DNA from 4 places in the Neobacillus phoenicis genome. Region 2 is predicted to be linked to each of the others. Evidence: riboswitches for the same ligand, from Rfam matches in the RefSeq annotation. Region 2 holds a riboswitch; each other region holds the start of a gene.

Region 1 (4,213 bases), 300 kb from region 2:
GTAATTTAAAACATGAATCACAGTCATAGCATTAAACACCGACCTTTATTTTGAATATTAATAATATTTAGTATATTTATATGTTGTTTATATTATATGTTATCTGTCACATTTTAGACAAATTTTATTAACATAAATCCTTGTTGCTAAGCAGTGTATTCAAATAGCAAAATGTTTTTCTATTTTTATAACAGGATTTTCAAGATACGTATCGTAATAGTTATATGAGTAGGGAATATTTTGAAATTTTGACTTGCTTAACAAAGGATCTTAAGGAGTGGATGCTAACAATGAACAAAGAGGAAGCAATCATTTTTGATATTCTCTGTATTGGTGGAGCGAATGTAGACCGTAAAATTCAGGCGATTAAACAGTTGAAGTATGGAACATCAAACCCAGCCATAAGCTCCATGTCACGGGGAGGAGTCGCAAGAAATATTGCAGAAAACTCAGGCCGAATAGGTCTAAAAGCATCTCTGTTTGCATATGTTGGCTCAGATCCTGAAGGGGAATGGCTCCTAGAAAACACTAAACATTTTGTAGAAGTATGCCCTACACAAATCATACAAGGAAAATCTACTGGCACTTATACTGCCGTACTTGATCCATTAGGTGAAATGGAAATCGCACTAGCCGATATGGCTATTTATGATGAAGTGAAAGATACCATTTTTGAAGAGATATGGATGCATATAGAACAGTCAAAAATGATTTTATTAGATACAAACTTTCCAAAAAACATCATTCAACAAGTAATTACTGACTGTAAAAACTTCAACAAACCTATTTGTATTGCTACAGTTTCCGCTCCTAAAACAGAAAAGCTCCCAGCATCCCTTGAAGGTGTAACCTGGCTTGTAGCCAACCATAAAGAAGCAGAGGCGTTATCCAACCTAGAAATAAGATCAGAAGGAGACTTCTACCAAGCAGCTGAAGTCATTATGAAAAAAGGTGTGGAGAAAGTAGTTATTACCCGAGGTGAGAAGGGATTAATTTATTATACAAAGGATGGCGAAGCGGGAGCGTTAATACCTCCAACTGTTCCTATTGTGGATGTAACTGGGGCAGGCGATTCTCTCATTGCCGGAATTATATTTGGATATCTTAAGGGTTTGAGTACCGAAGATTCTTGTAAAATTGGTCTTTCATGCTCATTGATAACCATTCATTCAAATGAAACGGTAAATCCCGAATTAAACCAGCAATCCTTACTTGAAACCTACCAGAAATACTTTAGTAAAGGGGTCACCAAACGATGAACCAAGCATACCTGTCCTTTTCAGAGGAAGTACTTGAAGCAAAAAGAGAAGGGAAGCCAATTGTTGCACTTGAATCGACGATTATTTCACATGGAATGCCGTACCCTCAGAATATAGAGACTGCAAGAGAAGTAGAAGAAATTATCAGGCAGAATGGCGCTGTACCAGCAACTATTGCCATCATTAATGGGAAAATCAAAATCGGTTTATCTGATGAGGAATTAGAATTCTTAGGCACTAGTAAGGAGATCATGAAAGCTAGCAGGCGGGATCTTCCCTACATAATCGCAACACAAAAACACGGGGCCACAACGGTTGCAGCGACCATGATTTGTGCACAAATGGGTGGAATTAACGTGTTTGTGACAGGTGGTATTGGCGGTGTTCACCGCGGCGCAGAAGTAACAATGGATATTTCCGCCGACTTGCAGGAATTAGCAAAAACAAATGTAGCAGTCGTTTGTGCTGGAGCAAAATCAATTCTTGATTTAGGCTTAACATTGGAGTATTTAGAAACCAACGGAGTGCCCGTCGTTGGTTATCAAACAGAGATTCTGCCAGCTTTTTATACGAGAACAAGCCCTTATAAAGTAAATTTCCGAGTGGATTCACCAGAGGAAGCCTCAGCATTAATGAAGACTAAATGGGATTTAGGTTTAGAAGGTGGAATCGTCATTGCCAACCCCATTCCAGAACCCTATGCAATGGATGAAGCTTTAATTAATAATGTTATAGAGATTGCTTTAAACGAGGCAAAAAGTAAAGGGATTCATGGTAAAGAGGTCACACCTTTCCTCTTAAGCAGGGTAAAAGAGCTAACAGCAGGGTCAAGTTTAGAAGCAAATATTGCACTGGTAAAACATAATGCCAAAATAGGTGCTCGTATTGCAGCAGTAAAAGGCGGCAAATAATATACTATTTTAAAGGGAGGATTTGACCTAATATCCTTCTTTTTTTAATTTCTTTTACTGAAAGTGGAGGGAAAAGGGAGTTTTTGTAGAAAAATAGGATAATTTGTGTATAAAAGTAGTTTGAAAATTATAAAAAAAAGACAAAAAACAACAACCTAATATAAAAGGACTAGATATAATGAACATATCATTTAGTATTAAGTATTTATACCTAGATAAATAATATAAAAATGGAAGAATGCAATACTTAAGTTGTAGAATAAACAGAAAAAGGCAAACCTGTTGAAAAGTAGGGACGCAAAGCCGAGGATCTAAGGCAGGCCTTTCTTGCTATGATGGCCGGGTTACCTGGAATACTATGTGTATTTTAGGGGGAGAAAAAATGATTATTGCAGAGAGAGACGTGGATGTAATTGATCAGGAATGGATGGCGCTAATTTTAGAAGCAAAAGAACTTGGCTTATCTATTACAGATGTTCGTGATTTCCTCCACCAAGAAGTTCAAAAGAACTAACTTGTTACATATTTAAAAAAGCATTCTACTAAAAGAGGTTTCTTTTGTAGAATGCTTTTCTTCTTTATAGAATAAAATTAATCATTACTATTATTTTGATTTATTCTCCACTTATTAAATTCTAGAAAGTCACGAAATTGCTCTTTTGAAACCCCAGAACCCATAGCTTCTTTAACTAAGTTCATCCATTCACTGTCTAAATCATCCTTGTTAATTTGTTCATGAATTAAATGTTCGACGGGTAGATTTAAAACGGCAGCAATTTTTTCGAGAAATTGTATAGATGGATTTTTTTGCAGGTTTCTCTCCAGAGAGCTTAAATAAGACTTAGCGACCCCAGCTTGCTCTGCAAGTTCTGAAAGAGACATCTTCTTTTCTAAGCGAAATTTTTTTACGCGATCACCAATCATTCCATTCACACACCTATTAAACATATTTATACGTTAATTCTATCAAAAAGAATGAAAAAGTACCATATTAAGAACGAAGGAATATGACAAAATAGTGAATATTATAAAATGGTCATCTTGAAAAACCCACGGGTAAGAAGTTCTTTTGAAAAAATGACGGATTCGAGTTAATATTAATAGTGTTTCCAAATGAGAATGTATCTTAAACTTCTTTTACTTACTGTAAAGCTTACTATACATAAAAATAATCAAAAAGGCAGGGAAAAGAATGATTGTCCTGAAATCACCACGTGAAATTAAAGCGATGAAAAAGGCTGGAGAAATCCTTGCGGCCTGTCATAAGGAAATTGCTAAATTAATTAAGCCAGGAGTAACTACTTGGGAAATTGACCAGTTTGTCAATAAATTCTTAACCGAACACAAGGCAACCCCAGAGCAAAAAGGATACAAAGGCTATGAATATGCAACATGTGCAAGTATCAATGATGAAATATGCCATGGCTTTCCAAGAAAAGAGCCATTAAAAGAAGGAGATATTGTTACCATCGATATGGTCGTAAATTATAATGGTGCCTTAGCGGACTCTGCGTGGTCTTATGCAGTAGGAAATGTCTCTAAGGAAACAGAGCATTTATTAAAAGTGACAAAGGAAGCACTATATAAAGGAATTGAGCAGGCCGTTGTCGGCAATCGAATCGGTGATATTGGGCATGCGATTCAAACCTATGTGGAAAGTGAAGGATTATCGGTTGTTAGGGACTTTATTGGACATGGCATTGGGGCTGTGATTCATGAGAAACCGGATGTTCCTCATTACGGGCTGCCAGGAAAAGGGGCCAGGATTAAAGAAGGAATGGTCTTTACGATTGAGCCAATGGTGAATATCGGTCAATATCAAACGAAGATGGATACGAATGGCTGGACCGCAAGAACTGTAGACGGAAAATATTCAGCACAATATGAGCATACACTTGCCGTTACTAAGGATGGCCCTATTATCTTAACAGAGCAAAAATAAAATGAGGTTGACTCCTTGGAGTCAACCTCATTTTATTTATTTGTTTTTTCTCAGACTACCTAATTCTTCAACTAATGCCTGCATTTCATTAGGACTGAAAG
Region 2 (4,213 bases):
AGGGAGGAAGATGAAATTGCGATGATATCAATGTTATGAACCTTAATAACTGGATTTAAGTGATGCTGAGAGAATGAGAAGTACTCGTTAATTGATTCGAAAGGAATTGGTTCGGAAAAGACAGGATAGGAAATAAGATCCCCTTCATTCCCATAAAACTGTTCTGCTTCCCTTTGTACAGCGAGTGCTTTAGAAAATCCATTAATAATACAGGAATCTCCTAGCTGGAGGATAGAAGCAAACGAAACGATGTCTATATTGATTGCATCTACACATGATGTTCTTGTAAGCATGATCAAGTCACGTCCGATTGCAGCGGTACAAAAGGTCCAATGATTAAAGATTCAGGTGGGGTATCAAAAGTCGAGGCTAATTGAATCGATTCCGTATCGCCTACCAAGACTAATGATGAGCTGGCAACCCCAATAATTTTTATATTTTGGACGTTAAGCTTCTCGATTATAGACTTCAAAGTTCATTCTGCTTTCATCCCTTTCACGTGTTCTGGCAGGTTCTTGAAGAAAATAGCCACACCATTTTTTATCTCCTGCTTAATCGATTCGATAATTATGTCATCTATATTTTCATTCTCCGCTGAACGGTTATTTTGTAAATTCATTTTTAAATGTTGTTCGACTCTGTTAGGTAACTGTTTAGTAATATCCTGCTTGATAAAGGATAAGTAGGCGTCATTTGGTGGGACCTCTAATTCTCTTTGGGTGTATTCAACTATTGAAGGTAAATCTGTTTCAAGATATCGGTAAATGGCTTCTTCAATTTTCATAGATCTCTGCATTTGATCTTTTGGTGGTGGAGGAACGTTTAATGATTGATTTTGTACCGCAAAGTCTTCAATTTCAGACAAATCGGAAGGATTAAGGCCGATGTTTAAGGTTCCTTCAAGAGTTTCTACCTTCAATTGATCAAATTTATATTCAATTTTATCGACTCGAATAGGCTGCTTCTCCTTTATTTGCTTCATTTCTTCTTGCATTTTTTGAACGGTAGCCTCCAAGGTAACGATCCTCTTTTCCTGTGCTTGAATATACATTTGCAGCCATTGAAGATATTGAGAATAATCCTGATACATGATATCACCTCACAATAGATAGTCTCGAAGAACCCAAAAGAAACGGAAAGGATTATTTGTCTGTGTTTTCATGTTTTCTAACAGCTGCCTGTAATGGAACGGCTGGTGTACCTACTAAACTTCCTATAGCTTTTATTGGCTTAGGTGCTGGAGCTGTAAATCCACCGGTATTATATAGATATGCTGAAGGTTTTATCATTCCAGCACTTCCAATTTGCATAACAGATGAATTGGAAATACTTCCAATTCTTATAAAACTAATTTGAATTGACTGCTGAATATAGTAATTCATTTTAGACCACCCATTTATTATGCGTTGAGGGTAATTGGTTGATCGATTCCATCTTGGTCTGATGTATTTGTAGAACTCATGTTGTTGTTTAGACGTAAACTCTCCCCTGTATTAAAGGAACCAGCTCCAGAGAAAGTTTTGGCAGTAGAAAATGGCATAATTTTATACACATCACCAATATGGAAAACTGAACTGCTTCCAAGGGTAATAACCTGTGCAACTCCAACGATGGCTGGCATGATCAACATCCTTTTTATTGGTATCTATAAATTATATGTATGGGCGATTGTATGGTGAATGATTCGCCTAAATAAATTGGCAAGGGAGGTAAATTGAGGATTATATACGAATTTTATGTCGATTTTATAAGGGTATAAGTCGAAAATAGGTATAATTACCTAGTGTTTTCGACTAAAAATAGTATTTTAGTAGGATGCTCTCTGAGGGAAAAAAGTTCTATTATGTGATTAAGAGATCAGTCGGACAAACAAACACTGATTCTCGATAAAGGCAAAACTGATGAAAATCAGTGACGCAAAGCTAAAGGGGCTAAGGTGCTTTTGCACTACGCCAGCCAGTTACCGAAAGAACAGGGTGTTTCATATTAGTACTACTATTTACTCATAGGTTTCCTATGTCTATTTAGTCAGTCTATTTTACTAACCCCCCTTTCGGTAAAGGCGGGGTTATTTCTTTTATTCGGAGGTGAAATACGTGAAAGTCGTGAATCTGTCAAACGGAGCGGAACTGGCAAACAATCTATCAACAGCTGATACCTTTTTTAAAAGATTAAAAGGGCTGATGTTTTCGAAAAGTTTACCAGCAGGACACGGCTTGTTAATTCGACCCTGCCAATCCATTCACACATTCTTCATGAATTATTCCATCGATGTCCTTTACTTAAGTGAAGATTTTGAAATTGTAGGCCTGGACGAAACGGTAAAGCCTGCAACAGTAGGAAAGTATCACAAAAGAGCAAAGTCAGTATTAGAATTGCCAGCAGGCATGATTCAAAAAACAGAAACAAAAATTGGAAACTATTTAACTATAAATTGAAAAGGGGTTTTTACAAATGATGAAAAAAATGAAAGCTTTATTTACTGAAGAACAAGGACAAGGTATGACTGAGTATGGGTTAGTTTTAGGACTAATTGCGGTTGGCGCTGTAGCAGTACTATTAATAATGAAAGATCAAGTTGTTAAGTTATTTACGGATGCTAAGGACGCTTTAATTGAGGCTGGTGCAGGCGGAGAAGGTTGATTAATAGTTAATAATCTAGAAACTGAATTTCTAATACAGCCTTGCGTGCGAAACAAACGTGAGGCTGTTTTTCTTTAAACATAAATTAAGCGCTGTACTTTAACTTCTATAAGGAAAGGAGAGGAGTTTATGTGTGGAGTACCTATTTATTAATTATTCTCTTAATCATATGTGTAATTACCGACTTAAAGGAACGAAAAATATATAATAAGGTCTTATTTCCCTTTTTGATAATAGCATGGATTGTTCACGCCATTACCGGTGGGTGGCATGGCTTAGCAGAGGCGCTCCTTGGTACGGTAGTTGGTTTGTGGATTTTATTAATCCCTTATCTCCTTGGAGGAATGGGGGCGGGAGATGTAAAACTCCTTGCAGTAATTGGCGGTTTAAAAGGTATCAGTTTTGTATTAATGGCATCAATATACATGGCATTGGCAGGAGGGATTATGGCCATCCTATTTATTTTTTATCGTAAAGGATTTTTAAAGAAAATATTGTACCTAATGCATGGTCTGCGGCATGGGATGAGACTTTCCTTACTCGAGGAGAATGATTCGGTCAAAACCACTCTTCCTTACGGGGTAGCCATCGCTGCAGGGGCCATCTTTCAAGCTTACTTTCCTGGAGTCATTTCTTTATGAAAAAGGATGAGCGTGGCCAATCTTTGGTGGAAACAGCGCTAATTATTCCTATTTTTCTATTGATTCTGGTAGGAATCTTAGATTTCGGTAGAGTGATTTATTCCTATGCGCACTTGCAAATGGCTGCGCAGGAAACGGTTAGGCTAGGTGGTCTAGGTAAGAAGGATGCTGATATTTCAACTTTCGCCCACCAATACGTGCATTTAGGGGACCAGACAAAATTACAGGTGAATATTACTCCAGCGGATACAGTCAGGCGTTCGGGAGACTATGTAACAGTAAAGCTAACGTATCCGATGAACTTTTTGACACCTTTGATTTCTAAGTTCTTCCCCTCTAATTTTGCCATCGAAACAAGTTCAACGATTCGCGTAGAGTGAGGGATAAAAATGCGAAAATTTTTTATTAGATTCCTAAAGGATGAAAAAGGGAATGTCCTCATCCTGGGTGCAATTTCGCTAATGACAATTCTATCCATGGCAGGTCTGGCGATAGATGGAAGCCTAATGTATATGGAAAAAGCGAAGTTACAAAAGGTTGCAAATGCAGCCGTTCTTTCAGGTGCACAGGAGCTGCCGAATACGGAACAAAAGGTCACTAGTACAGTTCAATACATTTTAGACTCTCATAAATCTTCTAGTACGTTATCAAATCTAGATATTAACATGGGGAGTAAAGTTACCATACACTTAACGAAAACAGTAAACCTAACGTTTATGAAAATATTTGGTCTTGATAAAACAGACGTTACAGCCAGAGCTACGGCAGGTTTGGGAGCAATTGGAAAAGCAGTAGGTGCCGCTCCATTAGGGATCGACGAGAGTGTGATTCTGGAATATAACAAAACTTACCAATTGAAAGTTGATTCTTCAGGAGTTTCATCAGGGAATTTTGGCATCTTGGCACTTAGTGGACCAGGAGCAAAAACC
Region 3 (4,213 bases), 1.0 Mb from region 2:
CCATACAATTTTCAAATTTGAACCAACATGATCAAAAGAAAATCATCCAACATTGTTTTGAAAAGCAAAGGCAGATTCGGATGAAGGTACGATAATCAAAATAAGTTTGATAAGCTATTATTTATATAATCCTGGCCCTCTTTTTGAAAGAGGGCTTTTAAATGATTCGCATTAATGTAAAAATTATTTGCAGATAATTACAAATTTTGTATAATTAACATGTTCATGTAAATGTTAGTAATGATCTTTTTTTATTTGATTGACACCCATAAAAAATTCATAAGAGCGAATACATATAGTAAATACACCTTTTATGAAGTGCGTTTGGAAAAACAAATTATTTTGATGCTTTTTGTCTTTTAGGATAATATTGCTTTTGTACCAATACGTTCATTTCAAATAACCATGTAGGAGGTATTCTTATGAGTTTAAAATCCGCTTTATTTGAGCTAAAAGAGGCACTAGTCGATCGGGAAATAGGACAATCAGAAGAGGCTTTCATTCATGAGTTGGAGAATAAAAACAATTTGAGTTATGGAACATTAGTTTTTTATTATAACAATTTGATGATAGTAAGCATGAAGAGTAAGGAAAATGGTAGTCAAAATGACAAAGAATCAAAAAAAGTGAATCGTAAATGGACGAAAAATGAAATTGAACTCCTTTTTCATTATATTAAAGATCGACAAGATGAAGGCGCACTAAATATTACAGATATATTAGAAGAGGCTGCACACTTATTAAATCGCGGGTATCAATCAGTTAACTATAAATATTATACGTTACTAAAATCGGAGGATAAAAAACAAGAATCTAGTCAAAAGACTTACCAATTTACAACAATTAATCAAACCGATGTACCTGTGGTAGCGGTTGAGAATATGAAAGAAAGAGCCCCAGCGTCTACAGCTGTTCAATCGAAAACTTCCCAAGACAGTGACCTATTGGATATATTGTCAGGACTCATTACGAATGTCCAGCAACTGCCAGATCTGAATTTAAATGAAATGTTAAGAGGATTATATCAACTGACTAATATGGCTCTTCAAAACCAGGAAGCGGTCCAAGAAGTAGAGACGATGAAATCAACTATTAATCATGAAAAAGCAGTTCTTCAGGAAAAATTAAGACAAGAAAAGAAACGTAACGACGAATTACAACTGGAAGTCTCAAAGCTAGCGAAGGAAATTACTGCATTTAATAAGTTAGGAGATGCAGCAAAAATTCAAAATCTAAAATCCTATAATCAAAGACTTAACTACATTATTGATGGATTTGGAATCGTCCTTCAGGTAGGCAGTTAAAAAAATCAATAAAGGTAATCCATGTCATTGGATTATCTTTTTATTTTTTCTACTTAACTTTAAAAAAATGTTTCCGATAATATATTAATAACAGGAAACGAAATTAAAAGGAGAAATCTATCATGGTTTTAAATAATCCATATCAAACCTATCAAAAACAAGCTGTTACTACCTCAAAGCCAGAGGATCTAACACTCATGTTGTACCAGGGATTGGTGAAATTCATCCGTTTATCTAAGAAGTCATTAGAGAATAAAAACATGGAAGAAAGTCACGGCTATAATTTACGAGCACAAGATATTCTAAGTGAATTAATGATTACTTTAAAAAAGGGATATACTGTATCCGATCCCTTGCTTACCATGTATGATTATATGAAGTCTCGTTTAATTGAAGCAAATCTAAATAAAAATTCGGCAATACTAGAAGAAGTAGAAGGGTTTGCCTTGGAATTATCAGAAACCTGGTCTACAGCAATGAAACAAATCAAAACTAAAAGCTAAGGACTGGAAGGATAATGGAGGAATTACTGAAAGGTATTTATGAATTGACAGTAAAAATGAAACACTCTTTAAATGAAGATGATTTTGAGGAATTTGAAAAGCTAACGGATAAACGGAATTCGTTGATGAGTAAAGTTGACGAATGGAAGGTAAAGGAAAAGAATTACATCTATTCATCACAAGAACAACAATGGTTAAAGAACACACATAGTTTAGATCAACTCATAGCACCATTACTACAAAAGAAGTTAACAGAAACCCAGGTTCTTTTAAATCAACTAAAGAAGCAAAAACAGGTTTCTCAACAATATAGGCCGTTTATTACACAAACCAATGGAGTATTTTTAGATTCAAAAAGGTGATCAAGTTATTTGTTACTATATTTTAGTACGTAAAATGACAATTTATGACATAATCCATGATTTCTCAACGAAATTATCTATACTTTAGTTCTATTTACCTAGTCTATTCGACAAAAATGGGTAAATAGTCGGATATTCGATATTGTTAAAACATTCTATTATTTGATTAGAGATTCCTTTAGTTTAAAAAAGCATTGAATCTCATTCAAGGCAAAGCTGATGAAAATCAGTGGCGCAAAGCTATAGGGGCTAAGGAGAAAAATACTATGCCAGCCAGCTGCCTAAAGATAGGGTGTTTTTCCTAGGTATTAAATGTCTACATAAGTATAGGACTTCTATACTTACAAAGGTATTTTCTGTCTGTTAACCCCCCTTCGATAAGGCGGGGTTATTTTTATACTCTTTAACAACTGGTTAAAGGAGAGGAAAAAAATGTTCCTACAACAAGTAAAAGCAGACGAACAAGTCAACCGTAAGATTTTAGACTTAATGGAATTTAAAAAGAAAAAGCCCTTTTTCAAGAGACCCGTTAGAATAACGCTTGGTTATCCAATGAATTGTACTTACTATATAGTGAAGAATGTAGTTTACATGGGAAAGCAGATTCTTGCGCTCAAACAAGAAATGGAGACCAACCATATTGTTCTAGTTGAAGGCAAAATTGAAAATGGCCAACTAACATGTATTTCTATGTTATCGGAAGAGTGTTTAGGTGATGTAAGCAGAATGTTAGAAGGTGCCATCTAATTTAAAATGTTTGAAAATTCTACAAAGTGAAATCATGAAAATGAGAAATGGCTGCTTAATGGTGCGTGACCACGTATACTAAACCGTAGTCACGCATCTTTTCTGTGTTGCCAAAACTTAATAATTATTAGAAGAAAGGAGCCTACCATTGAAAATAGGTGATGATTGGTTTACAAAAACCATGCTAACAAATACATTAGTTCGTAATGAAAAATTAAATTCAAAAATGGGAAATTCTAATTCTGAATTCACTAATCTGTTTACATCTGTTTTAAGTGAGTTAATGCAAAATGAGGTTCCATCTACTATTCAGCCCACTTTCAATTCCTTAATAGAAAATATGTCCTTTAACAATGATTTTCCAAATGTAGAAATGGATCATCTGACACCAAATTCAGACGAGCCATTACGTTTTAGCTCCATTAGTGCAGAAAAAATAAATCAGGTACTTGGTGGGAAATTAAAAGGAATGGGGAATGCCTTCCTTCAAGCTGGACAAAGATATAATGTGGACCCCGCCTTATTAGTGGCTATTGCAAAGCACGAAACAGGAAATGGGACCTCAAAAGCAGCATATGTAAAGAATAATATAGCTGGAATGATGGGGAAAAACGGATTAAGATCCTATACCTCCATTGAGGAAAGTATTATGGATATGGCTCGTAATATAAGTAAAAATTATTTAGGAATGGGCCTATCAAATATAACCAAAATTGCAGCAAAATATGCTCCAGTGGGTGCGGCGAATGATCCAACGAACCTTAACAATCATTGGGTTTCTGGTGTCAGTAAATTTTTTGGGGAACTAAAAGCCTGATAATTCACAAAAAATTCTCTTACCATAATAAACTATGTAAAAATATGTAGATTAATACACCTTTTATATAGTATATTGATGAATGGACATATTGAATTTGTTGATAAATATCGAAATATGTCAAAGTTTTAAAGATGGAAAGGAGGGGGACTATTTTGAACAATATTAGCCTCCTGCAAAAAGCGCTAGACGCTTCCAGTTTACGACAACAAGTAATTTCAAATAACATTTCAAATTCAGAAACACCAGGTTATAAATCAAAACAAGTAGTGTTTGAGGATATCTTAAAAAAACACTTAACCAATCAAACAAACTTTTCTGGAAACCGAACGGACTCTCGGCATATGGTCATAGGGACTCCATCTTTGATCCCTTCAGCAAACATAGTGGAGAATACAGGTTCAATTATGCAAAATAACGGTAACAACGTAGATATCGATGAGGAAATGACCCGTATGGGAAAAAACTCACTTTGGTACT
Region 4 (4,213 bases), 1.7 Mb from region 2:
TTGATTTTCCAATTTCAAAAGCTGACCTTAAAATATTCAGCGAATTATCTATGTTTTGCCGAATGTAGTATTCTGTTATTCCTTTATGCCACAAAATAAATTGTAGGTTACTACCATTCTTAAACGCTCTGTTTTGTTCTTCTTGTTTGATAATTCGATCGACCTCGGAATAGTTTCTATCTCTTATTGCTTTCCGAATTTGATATTTTACTTCGTTTACATAATCAATTCTCGGAGTATACGCTAAATCATAAAAATAATTAACGTCTACGCCCAGCTTCTCTGCTATTTCGTAAAGTGTAGTAGAAAGTGGAATGACTTCTCCTTTTTCTATTCTACTAATTTGTGCCTGGGTCCCAATTCCTTCTGCTAGCTGTTTTTGTGTAATTTGGGCATATTTCCTTAAATATTTAATATTACTTCCTATTATTTGCGCCTTCTCATACATTTGACTACCCCCAAAAAATACAACTATAGTTATATTCCAAACCAAATAATGGCATAATTTATAGCGTTCCCCCGATTCAACCATACTTTTCTCCCATTATTGAAAATTTTTATAGTCTTAAAATATAGTATGATTGCCTTATCATCATATAGGGGGTAAGAAAAAATGAAACGATTAACTTTTATTTTAATAGCAACTCTACTAGTAATGCTAAATATCGACGGGAATGATTTATTCACTACCATTACAAATGATATACTAACTACTCTTCCAAATCATGATTTACCCAATCAACATTAACTGTTAAATAAGTCTTGAACTTCTAATTTGTCTAATTGGTAAATTAGAAGTTCATCTATTTCATCAAAAGAGTTTTTCTGCTCCTTTTATCTTTATACATATTTTTATCTGCCTGGGAAAATAATCCTTCCATTTGTCCTACTGAACCGGAAGCATAGCTATATCCGATCGACATTTTAATCGTAACGACTAACGAATTAGCATTATACTTTTCTATATCCTTATGAATTTCAGATACCAAATGTTGGACTAGATTTTCCGACTGATTAGTTACCATTATAATAAACTCGTCCCCACCAATTCGTGCCACCGATATCGCATCCGATGAGTATTGATTGATAAGTGCTGCAACCCCTTTGATTAATTCATCTCCAGCTTTATGTCCAAAATGATCATTCACATATTTAAGACCATCTACATCACACACAACTAATGCAACAGGGACATTTATTTTTCTATTGAGCTCTTCAAATTTCATTTCAAAATATTCCCTATTATAAATACCTGTTAAGGGATCGTGGTGGATTCGATATTCTAATTCCTGTTGGAGTTTTACTTTTTCGTCAATATTCCTCATAATTCCTTGTATGACAACTAATTGCCCATTTTCATAAATAGGTGTGGCGTATTCCTCAAACCACCTATAGTTTCCATCATTGTCTCTCCAACGCTGAATGAGGATTTCAGAATAATCCATTTCTCCGCTTACTTTATGAACTAGTGTTTCATAATCATCAGGATGGACCCTTTCAAAGGGTGCGTAAGGGTTTAAGTCAGCTTCTTCTATAACTCCTTTGCCCAAAAACGTTTCGATGGAAGGACTTATATATTTAAATTTCATCGTCAATACTTCATAGTAATAAACAACATCTTTTGAACTTTCTATTAATTGGAAGATGGTTTGATATTTTCTTTTCCACTTTAACTTTCCGTAAAGAAATCCCACCAGAAGAACAACAACTACTACTAATAAAAGGATGACCGTTACCTTCATTTCCTTTTCTCCTATCTCTCTGATAAAAGTTTCTTTAAATTCTTGATCAAAATAAAAATGGACCAACCCAACATAGATTAGTCCATTTAACTGGAACATGCATATTGGTAACTGGCTAACATGGTCTCACGACTTTAGTCCCTATAGTTTTGCGTCTTCATCTTTCAATGAATTTGCCCTTCACAGTCTATTTAATTTTAAAATTAGTAAACATCTATCTTACTAAATTATAATTGCCAAATAAAACCAGGTCAATAGACCTAATTCAATAAGCACCGGGAACGGATCCCCAAACTCGTTGGTTCCTCCAATTTGGTAGAAATCTACCCCAAAAATACCAAAATCGCTTCTTTTTTTCACTTTGAAAGCAAAATGGTCCATTGGACGACAAAAATGCGCTCTAACTGGAAATAGAGCGGTTCGATACTTCTCTCAAAACCCGATATTCTAGGAACTGCCAACAGGCATCCACTCTATCGACGAAAGGTTGTTACGGGATGAAGAATCTAAAATCAGGCTCTATGGATCGTTATGAACACTATTCACAGTTTGGGAGTGTAAAGGAATTTAATTATCATATTGAAATGTGGCTCTTAGAAACGAAACCGACTTTTTCTAAAGGAGAACTCATCGGATTGAAACGGCTGATCCGTTTTTCAGCGAAAATACCGGGCGTCTCTCATGCGAAAATTGGAGCCATCTTAAAAGCGATCCATGAGGAATACCACGATCATGGGATTTCCCGCTCTACATTTAAACGCATGATTCAAAAAGCCATTCAATTGAAATCTATTTATCGCGTATATTCAAATTTACTTAAAGAGGGGAGCAACAAAATGAAAAAAAGAGGAAAATATATAGGAAAATTACTAAAAAGGCTTCGGGAGGCAAAGGACATAACACGGCAAGACCTGGCATTTAATTGTGCGCTCGGCGTGTCATATATGAGTAAACTAGAACGAAACATTCAAGAACCAAGTCTTGGAACCATCTTCATTATCGCCTCAAAGCTAGGAATCAAAGCATCTGAATTTATCGAAGCACTTGAGGACTCGGAAGAATAAACGTTTGGTTAGTAGTAGGTAAAGCCCTGCTAGCCTTGATTTCTTGCAGTAGAAGCCTCCAAAAGATTATCGATCATTCGGGCGGCGGGCACTTTAATCCATTGGCTGTGTTATCATTCATCGTTGATTTTCGTGTAGGTAGGAGAATTCATAAGCGGAGAATTTCACGCTATTGTATATAGAGGAAGCTTGAGAGGCAGAAATAAGCGGAGAAATTCCCACTATTGTATAAAAAGTAAGCTTAAGAAGCAGAAATAAGAGGAGAAATTCCCTTTAACTGTTCTAAAATAAGACAAAATCAGTCAAGTCCAATTAATTGTGTAAAAGTGTCAACAATGGTTTCGACTAATAAAAAAATTAAGTATGGTGAATTACATTTATTTTGAGTTTACATCGAGAGGCTGGCATTATTGCCTAGAGGGGGAGGGCAAGCAAGGTGTTTTTGTTTCTCCATCAGGTAGTTCGGCTCGTAGGACCCTTCTATGCGACCGTAACCCTTCTCCATCAGGCAATTCGGGCTCATACAACCCTTCTATGCGACCGTAACCCTTCTCTATCAGGCAATTCGGGCTCATACAACCCTTCTATGCGACCGTAACCCTTCTCCATCAGGCAATTCGGGCTCATACAACCCTTCTATGCGACCGTAACCCTTCTCTATCAAGCAATTCGGGCTCTTAGAACCCTTCTATGCGACCGTAACCCTTCTCCATCAGGCAATTCGGGCTCATACAACAGTCAAGTCCATTTAATTGTGTAAAAGTGTCAACAATGATTCCGATCAATAAAAAAATTAGTAAGGTGAACTATATTATTTCGAATTTACATTGAGAGGCGGGCATGATAGCCTAGGAGGGCAAGCCAGGTGTTGTTAAACTCCTGGCTTCCTGGCGTTACATCATGCCCGCTGGAGGCTCGATGTCAATTCGAAATTAGGCTTTTCCACTCCACTTGAGTAGAGAGTTATTTTTCATTTGTTTTCTTGAGGTAAGGAACATTATTTTTGTTCCAATCTTTTTCAATATCCATTAATACGGATCCAATTATTCGGATAGCGGACAAATCATTTGTAAAAATACGTATGACTTTTTCTCTCCTCCGTACTTCTTGGTTTAAGCGCTCTAGCATATTCGTTGTGCGTAAGTGCTTATGATACTGGACCGGCTGTGAATGAAATTGGATTGCATCTTCAAAGCCATTTTCTAATGTTTCAATTACTTTTGCGAATCCCTTGGTATCTTGATACTTCTCTACAAAGCGATTTTTCAAGTCTCTTACCACACTTAAATCTGAGTTTTGAAAGAGGTCTTTTAATTCCTGACGAGCCTCAGCAGTACCTTTTTTCGGCATAGTATCCATGATATTTCTTAAAAAATGAACACTACACCTCTGCCATGAAGTTCCTAG

Evidence for each region. A riboswitch is a leader RNA that binds a small molecule or an ion and turns the genes downstream of it on or off. The one in region 2 is predicted to bind cyclic di-GMP.
Region 1: another riboswitch for cyclic di-GMP. It lies ahead of AA0X95_RS24825 (anti-repressor SinI family protein); the one in region 2 lies ahead of AA0X95_RS23340 (DUF192 domain-containing protein).
Region 3: another riboswitch for cyclic di-GMP. It lies ahead of AA0X95_RS18365 (hypothetical protein); the one in region 2 lies ahead of AA0X95_RS23340 (DUF192 domain-containing protein).
Region 4: another riboswitch for cyclic di-GMP. It lies ahead of AA0X95_RS04480 (diguanylate cyclase domain-containing protein); the one in region 2 lies ahead of AA0X95_RS23340 (DUF192 domain-containing protein).

What each region holds. Positions count from the first base shown of each region.
Region 1 covers NZ_CP154847.1:4,851,541-4,855,753, reverse strand. The annotation lists gene AA0X95_RS24840 (hypothetical protein) at 1-27, opposite strand, end outside; gene AA0X95_RS24835 (carbohydrate kinase family protein) at 291-1,259, shown strand; gene AA0X95_RS24830 (pseudouridine-5'-phosphate glycosidase) at 1,256-2,170, shown strand; cyclic di-GMP riboswitch class I at 2,433-2,522, shown strand; gene AA0X95_RS24825 (anti-repressor SinI family protein) at 2,553-2,684, shown strand; gene AA0X95_RS24820 (helix-turn-helix domain-containing protein) at 2,762-3,094, opposite strand; gene map (type I methionyl aminopeptidase) at 3,363-4,112, shown strand; gene AA0X95_RS24810 (DUF1128 domain-containing protein) at 4,149-4,213, opposite strand, start outside.
Region 2 covers NZ_CP154847.1:4,552,766-4,556,978, reverse strand. The annotation lists gene AA0X95_RS23365 (spore germination protein GerPE) at 1-293, opposite strand, end outside; partial or broken gene AA0X95_RS23360 (spore gernimation protein GerPD) at 296-479, opposite strand; gene gerPC (spore germination protein GerPC) at 476-1,090, opposite strand; gene AA0X95_RS23350 (spore germination protein GerPB) at 1,143-1,382, opposite strand; gene AA0X95_RS23345 (spore germination protein) at 1,400-1,621, opposite strand; cyclic di-GMP riboswitch class I at 1,882-1,968, shown strand; gene AA0X95_RS23340 (DUF192 domain-containing protein) at 2,097-2,438, shown strand; gene AA0X95_RS23335 (Flp family type IVb pilin) at 2,455-2,643, shown strand; gene AA0X95_RS23330 (prepilin peptidase) at 2,775-3,284, shown strand; gene AA0X95_RS23325 (TadE/TadG family type IV pilus assembly protein) at 3,281-3,664, shown strand; gene AA0X95_RS23320 (pilus assembly protein TadG-related protein) at 3,674-4,213, shown strand, end outside.
Region 3 covers NZ_CP154847.1:3,546,989-3,551,201, reverse strand. The annotation lists gene AA0X95_RS18385 (flagellar brake protein) at 1-95, shown strand, start outside; gene AA0X95_RS18380 (hypothetical protein) at 423-1,304, shown strand; gene fliS (flagellar export chaperone FliS) at 1,427-1,807, shown strand; gene AA0X95_RS18370 (flagellar protein FliT) at 1,822-2,169, shown strand; cyclic di-GMP riboswitch class I at 2,369-2,454, shown strand; gene AA0X95_RS18365 (hypothetical protein) at 2,602-2,916, shown strand; gene AA0X95_RS18360 (glucosaminidase domain-containing protein) at 3,065-3,733, shown strand; gene flgB (flagellar basal body rod protein FlgB) at 3,889-4,213, shown strand, end outside.
Region 4 covers NZ_CP154847.1:850,153-854,365, reverse strand. The annotation lists gene AA0X95_RS04490 (helix-turn-helix domain-containing protein) at 1-448, opposite strand, end outside; gene AA0X95_RS04485 (hypothetical protein) at 614-748, shown strand; gene AA0X95_RS04480 (diguanylate cyclase domain-containing protein) at 804-1,742, opposite strand; cyclic di-GMP riboswitch class I at 1,846-1,930, opposite strand; gene AA0X95_RS04475 (helix-turn-helix domain-containing protein) at 2,240-2,806, shown strand; gene AA0X95_RS04470 (IS256 family transposase) at 3,770-4,213, opposite strand, start outside.